DNA from 2 places in the Duganella rhizosphaerae genome. Region 1 is predicted to be linked to the other one. Evidence: riboswitches for the same ligand, from Rfam matches in the RefSeq annotation. Region 1 holds a riboswitch; the other holds the start of a gene.
The links. A riboswitch is a leader RNA that binds a small molecule or an ion and turns the genes downstream of it on or off. The one in region 1 is predicted to bind thiamine pyrophosphate.

Region 1 (3,407 bases):
GCGTGTTGCTGATGCTGCCCGCCATCCTGTTCGGCTTCTCGCCGGCGGCCGTGTTCGCGGCCTCGGTGTTCAACGGCTTCCAGGGCCTGGTGTCGCACTTCAATGTCGACGCCAGGGCGGGGTGGTTCAACCGGCTGCTGGTCGGCACCGAGCTGCACCGTTTCCACCACAGCGCAAACCGGGACGAGGCCGGCAACTATGGCGCCACCGTCTCGATCTGGGACCAGCTGTTCGGCACCTTCCGCCTGCCGGCCGCCGCGCCGCAACGGCTGGGCGTCGACGACCGCGATCGCTATCCCGGCGATCGCCAATGGGCCAGGTTGCTGGGCTTGCCCTTCCGCTAGCAGGGCAAGCCAGCCGGCGCTTACGGCTTCAGGTTGAAGTTGACGTTGCTCTGGTTGGTCAGCGAGATATCGACCAGCGGCAGGCTGGCCGTGGTGTAGCCCTCGGCCGAGGCCTCGACCAGGTATTTACCGGGGCCGGGCAGCACCGTGGCGGCGCTGGCAAATTGCAGCGGCAGCGTGGCGCTGTACACCGCGTACCGTGGCGCGCTGACCGGCAGGCCGCTCAGCGTGTAGCTGCCGCTGGCCAGGTCGGCGCCCTGGTATTTGATGGTGACCGTCGGCCCGGCCACGAAGCTTTGCTTGGCGGCGACGTAGGCGGTGGCGGTGCTGCTGGCCGGGGTCAAGGCGACGGCGCCGCCGATGCTGCCGGTGGTGGCCGCCGGCAGCGTGATCGGCGCGGCGGCGGTGCTGATCGCGACCGTGGCCGTGGTGCTGGTCACCGGCACCGTGCCGACCACGGCGGCGGCGCTGCCGTCGGCCGTGACCACCACGTCGTAGTTACCCAGCGGCAGGCGACTCAGTGCGAACTCGCCGGTGACGGCGTTGGGCGTGGTGGCGCTGACGATGGCGCCGTTCTGCTGCGCCGACACCATCACGTGGCTGCCCAGCAGCGCGGTCGAGACAAAGCCGCCGATGCCGTTCAGCGTGGTCGGAATCACCTTCACCACCGGCTTCAGCGCGTACTTGCCATTGCCCTTGGTGACGATGGATTTGCAGGCGTCGAAGTCCAGCACCAGGTCGACGCGCTGGCCGGCGGCGACGTCGAAGGCGTTGACCAGCTTGATGCCGCTTTGGACCGCGCTCGGCGTATCCAGCGATTGCTCGCTGGTGCCGCCGCTGACGAGCACGGAGTTGGCCAGGCCGTTGCCGGTGTTGGGATCGAGCACCAACCGCAACTGCGTGTAGTGGCCCGCGCTCAGCGACGTCTGACCCAGCGCCTCCAGCGTGCCGTTGGTCAGGTTCAGCAGGTTGATCTTGCGGGCCGGGGCCAGCGTGATGTCGGTCCAGCCGGCGTCGGTGTCGCTGGCCGTGCTGCTCTGGTGGACGCGCACCTTGTTGACGGTGACGTTGACGGCGTCGAAGCCGCACGACGGCGCGTCCGTCAGCGACACCGACAGCGTGCCCATGGTGGTGGCCGGCGCGGTATCGCCGCTGCCGCCGCCCCCGCCGCCGCAGGCGCTCAGGCCGGCCAGACTGAAGGCCGCGACGGCGGCAAGATAGATGGATGGGTGTGCTGGTTTCATGATCGATCTCCAGATAGTCGCGCCTGCGGCGCTTGTTGTGGCGACATGCGTGTCGCTGTGCGGATATTGTGAGTTCTTCTTGGAAACTTCTATGTTGGATGGCGAACATAGTGCGCGGCTTTTACATTTGTTACACATCGGCCCGCCTGCCGCGTCCTGCCAGGCGCCATACCAGGTATTGTGGTTTTTTTTAACGCCGACGTTGTCCGCGCGGCGCGGCGCGGCGTATAATCGCCCCGCTGCCGCAAGGTGGCACACGCTAGGGGTCCTGCGCATTGCGATGCGCGGGTGAGAAATACCCTCCGAACCTGATCTGGATAATGCCAGCGAAGGGAAGCTTAGGACACCGCCGCCACACCCTGTGAGCGGCACCGTCCAATCTCCTTTGCTGGCTCCTGTAGCTAACGAAGGAGCCACATGAACGCCAACGCCAAATTCCTCTCCGCCACCGCCACGGTGGACGAGGCAGCCATCAAGCCCTTGCCGAATTCCCGCAAAGTCTACGTCGAAGGCAGCCGTCCGGACATCCGCGTGCCGATGCGCCAAATCACCCAGTCCGACACGCCGGCCTCGTTCGGCTTCGAAGCCAATCCGGCTATCTACGTCTACGACACCTCCGGCCCGTACACCGATCCCGACGCCGTGATCGACATCCGCTCCGGCCTGGCCGCGACGCCGCGCCTGCCGTGGATCCTGGAGCGCAACGACACCGAGGAACTGGACGGCCCGACCTCCGAATACGGCCAGGCGCGCCTGGCCGACCCGGCGCTGGCCGAGCTGCGCTTCAACCTGCACCGCAAGCCGCGCCGCGCCCGTGAAGGCAAGAACGTCACGCAGATGCACTACGCGCGCCAGGGCATCGTCACGCCCGAGATGGAGTTCGTCGCCATCCGCGAAAACCTGCGCCGCCAGGAGTACATGGAAGACCTGAAGAACTCCGGCCCGATGGGCCAGCGCCTGGCCGACCTGATGGGCCGCCAGCATCCGGGCCAGTCGTTCGGCGCCAGCATCCCGGCCACCATCACGCCGGAATTCGTGCGCGAGGAAATCGCCCGCGGCCGCGCCATCATCCCGGCCAATATCAACCACCCGGAAATCGAGCCGATGATCATCGGCCGCAATTTCCTGGTCAAGATCAACGCCAACATCGGCAACTCCGCCGTCACCTCGTCGATCGGCGAGGAAGTCGAGAAGATGACCTGGGCCATCCGCTGGGGCGGCGACAACGTCATGGACCTGTCGACCGGCAAGCACATCCACGAAACGCGCGAGTGGATCATCCGCAACAGCCCGGTGCCCATCGGCACCGTGCCGATCTACCAGGCGCTGGAAAAGGTCAACGGCAAGGCCGAGGACCTGACCTGGGAAATCTTCCGCGACACCTTGATCGAGCAGGCCGAGCAGGGCGTCGACTACTTCACCATCCACGCCGGCGTGCTGCTGCGCTACGTGCCGATGACGGCCAAGCGCCTGACCGGCATCGTCTCGCGCGGCGGCTCGATCATGGCCAAGTGGTGCCTGGCGCACCACAAGGAATCGTTCCTGTACACGCACTTCGAAGAGATCTGCGAAATCATGAAGGCCTACGACGTCTCGTTCTCGCTGGGCGACGGCCTGCGTCCCGGCTCGATCTACGACGCCAACGACGAAGCCCAGCTGGGCGAGCTGAAGACCCTGGGCGAACTGACCCAGATCGCCTGGAAGCACGACGTGCAGGTGATGATCGAAGGCCCCGGCCACGTGCCGATGCAGCTCATTAAAGAGAACATGGACCTGCAACTGGAACAGTGCCACGAAGCGCCGTTCTACACGCTGGGCC
Region 2 (3,407 bases), on a different contig from region 1:
TGTCGAACGAGGCGCGCGAAGGCATCCAGTCCGACATCGGCCAGATGGACGACATCATCGGCCAGTTCCTCGACTACGCCAAGCCGACCGAGGTGTCGAGCTTCATCAACGTCGACCTCAGCGAACTGCTAGAGGAGACCGCGCATGAAGCCGGCCGCCTGCCGGACGTGCGCATCAGCACCGACATCGTCGCCAACGCCCACGTGATGGGCAACGCCACCGACATCAAGCGCGTCATCAACAACCTGATCGAGAACGCCCGCCGCTACGGCAAGACGCCCGGCAGCGAGCTGACCGAGATCGACATCAAGTGCAGCATGAAGGGCATGCACACCTCGCGCCGCGTGATCGTCGAGGTGCAGGACCACGGCAGCGGCGTGCCGGCCGACCAGATCGAGCAGCTGCTCAAGCCCTTCACCCGGCTCGACAGCGCGCGCGGCCAGGCCAACGGCGCCGGCCTGGGCCTGGCCATCGTCGACCGCGTGATGCTGCGCCACGGCGCCGAGCTGCACGTGCGCAACCGCGACGGCGGCGGCCTGCTGATCCAGATCGTGATGAAGGCGGCTTGATGCGGGCAATGTATTTTGCAGTGCTGCTGGCTGCCGCCGGCCCCGCCGTGGCCGCCAAGCCGGCCAAACCGTCCGCGCCGCCGCCCATCGAACAACGCGCCCCCAGCGACGAGGAACGCAACTCCTTCGACGACTATTTCCGCCAGAAGATGCTGGCCGAATCCCGGGGCGCGCGTCCGGTGCCGCCGCTGTTCGCGCCGGACTTCGACATCCAGCGCCAGCGCGGCAAGCCGTGGCAGGTCATCGCCCGCGTCGATTCGGCGCCGCGCCATTCGGCGGTCGACCTGTGCCGGCAAATCCGTTCGAGTTTTGTCTACGACGCCAAGGCGCCCAGGGATGGCCGCTGGACCGAATCGGCCCAGCCGCCGAGCTGGCATGTATGGCTGGCCCAGCCCAAGACCATCTGCACCGCCGCCCCGCACACGGTGTTGATGGACCAGACGCTGCCGCCGGAAGACGTGGTGGCGCTGCTGCGCCAGTATCCCGAACTGCTGAGCCGCGCGCGCCTGCTGTTCGCCGGCAACTCGCAATGCATCCGCCAGCGCGCGCTGCCGTTCACGCTGCGCGCGATCGCACCGGCGCCGCCAGCGTCCGGCGCGCCCGTCATGTTCAGTCTGGTATTTGAGAGCGACCGCGACACGATCGCCCGCGTCGCCGTGCGCAAGCACCGCGGCGAGTATGCGGCCTGGAACGTCAGCTGCGACTGACGCTGCCGCTGCTGCCGCTACTGCCGCTACCGCTGCCGCGGTTGATCGGATGGTCCTGCGGCTCCAGCAGCCGGGTCAGCAGCAGCTCGGTCGAGCCGTAGCCGTACAGCGAATCCGTCTCCAGGCCCTGTGTGTCGTAAGGCACGGACTCTTCGCGCTCCGAGCGGCTCGGGTCCGCATCCGAATACGTCACGCGCCAGGCGCGCTTGAGCGCGTCGGCGCGGCGCAGGAACTGCGGCATCGGCCACATCGCCGGATTCCAGTCGGCGATATCGCCCAGCACGCGCCAATGGCCACTGGCCAGCGCCATGTCGCCCACCCGCAGCACCTTGACGGCGTCCTGCGGTTGCAGCGTATTGAGCTCCTCCAGCGACGGCAAGCGCGGCAGCTTGGGACCGAACAGATACGCCAGCATGATCTTGCTGCCCGGCGACAAACGCGCCACCAGACCCCAGCCATAGCCGCCATCCAGCAACGGTATGGCAAACCAGCTTCCCTCTTGATACGACTGCCTCATTCCTGCCCTTTCACTTGCACGATGCAGCAGAGTGTCGCCAAAATGTATTGACATGATGGCGCCTCCGTTAAAAGCTGTGTCTGCTTCGTTGGCGCCCTGCGGCGCAAAACGCAAGTGTAGCGGCGCGGCGCGGATCGCGGCGCACGGCACCGCATGTGCTACACTAGCGCCTCGCTAGGGGTCCTGGAGCTTTGCTTCCGGGTGAGAGATACCCTTCGTACCTGATCTGGATAATGCCAGCGAAGGAAAGCGCAAAGTGGTTCTCCCCTCCTTTGATGGCTCTCCTCGCGGCTCCCAGCCGAACACGTAGAGAGTCCATATGTCCACACCAAAATTTGCAGTTTCCGTCATCGCCCTGGCGGTGTTACAGGCTTTTCCTGGCGCCGCCGTCGCTGCCTCCTCCGCCGCCGAGCAAGCCATGCCCGAAGTGGTGATCACCGGCGCCAAGGCGCAGGCCAGCCGCGCCAGCGTGGCCGGCTTCTCCAGCGCGCCGCTGCTGGAAACCCCGGCCTCGGTCAGCGTGCTAACCGCGCAGCAGATGCTGGACCTGCAAATCCGCTCCACCACCGACGCCGCCCGCTACGACGCCAGCATCGGCGATTCCTACAACGCGGTCGGTTACTCGGAACAGTTCTCGATCCGCGGCTTCAAGCTGGACAACGCCTCCAGCTACCGCAAGGACGGCATGGCCATCTCGGCCGACACCCAGATTCCGCTGGAAAACAAGGAGCGCCTGGAAGTGCTGAAAGGCCTGTCCGGCCTGCAATCGGGCGTCTCGGCGCCGGGCGGCATCGTCAACTACGTCACCAAACGCCCGACCGATACGCCGGTGCGCACGGTGGTGCTGGAAGAACGCGAACGCGGCACGCTGTACGGCGCCGTCGACCTGGGCGGCCGCTTCGAGGACCAGCGCTTCGGCTACCGCTTCAACGCCGCCGCCGAGCGCCTGCGTTCCTACATCAAGGGCGCCGACGGCAACCGCAAGTTCGTCTCGGCCGCCTTCGACTGGAAGATCTCGCCGCAGGCGCTGCTGCAAGTGGACGCCGACTACCAGAAGAAATCGCAAGTGACCGCGCCCGGCTTCCAGCTGCTGAACAACACAACGCTGCCGAACATCCCGGCCGACACCATGCTCAACAACCAGCCGTGGAGTCGTCCGGTCGAGACCACCAGCAGCAATATCGGCGCCCGCTTCGAATACAAGTTCACGCCCGACTGGAGCACCACCGTCAGCGCCAACCAGCACCAGTTCAAGCGTGACGACTACACCGCCTTCCCTTACGGCTGCGGCGCGCAAGGCCTGTACCCCGGCTACTGCGGCAACGGCGACTACGACGTCTACGACTACGTCAGCCTGGGCGAGAAGAAATCGCCGCTGACCGTGCAGGCGCTGGTGCAGGGCAAGTTCAGCACCGGCTCGCTCAAGCATGAGTTCACCGGCGGCGCATCGCTGTTCAAGAACAGCGAGAAATGGGGCGATTACCTGTACACCCAGGCCGGCCCGAAAGGCGACGCGTTCAGCAACATCTATCACCCGATCATGGTGGCGCCGAACGGCGGCACCAGCGGCCCGGTTTCCGAACGCCGCAGCGACAACGAACGCGCCTTGTTCGC

Region 2: linked by a shared signal. The riboswitch ahead of RUGAMON1_RS01245 (TonB-dependent siderophore receptor) and the one ahead of thiC (phosphomethylpyrimidine synthase ThiC) in region 1 are both predicted to bind thiamine pyrophosphate.

The regions. Positions count from the first base shown of each region.
Region 1 is NZ_BPWK01000002.1:154,082-157,488, forward strand. It holds gene RUGAMON1_RS04575 (sterol desaturase family protein) at 1-344, shown strand, start outside; gene RUGAMON1_RS04580 (DUF4382 domain-containing protein) at 365-1,588, opposite strand; TPP riboswitch at 1,840-1,940, shown strand; gene thiC (phosphomethylpyrimidine synthase ThiC) at 2,006-3,407, shown strand, end outside.
Region 2 is NZ_BPWK01000001.1:280,089-283,495, reverse strand. It holds gene RUGAMON1_RS01260 (sensor histidine kinase family protein) at 1-569, shown strand, start outside; gene RUGAMON1_RS01255 (hypothetical protein) at 569-1,276, shown strand; gene RUGAMON1_RS01250 (Imm26 family immunity protein) at 1,263-1,793, opposite strand; TPP riboswitch at 1,960-2,058, shown strand; gene RUGAMON1_RS01245 (TonB-dependent siderophore receptor) at 2,113-3,407, shown strand, end outside.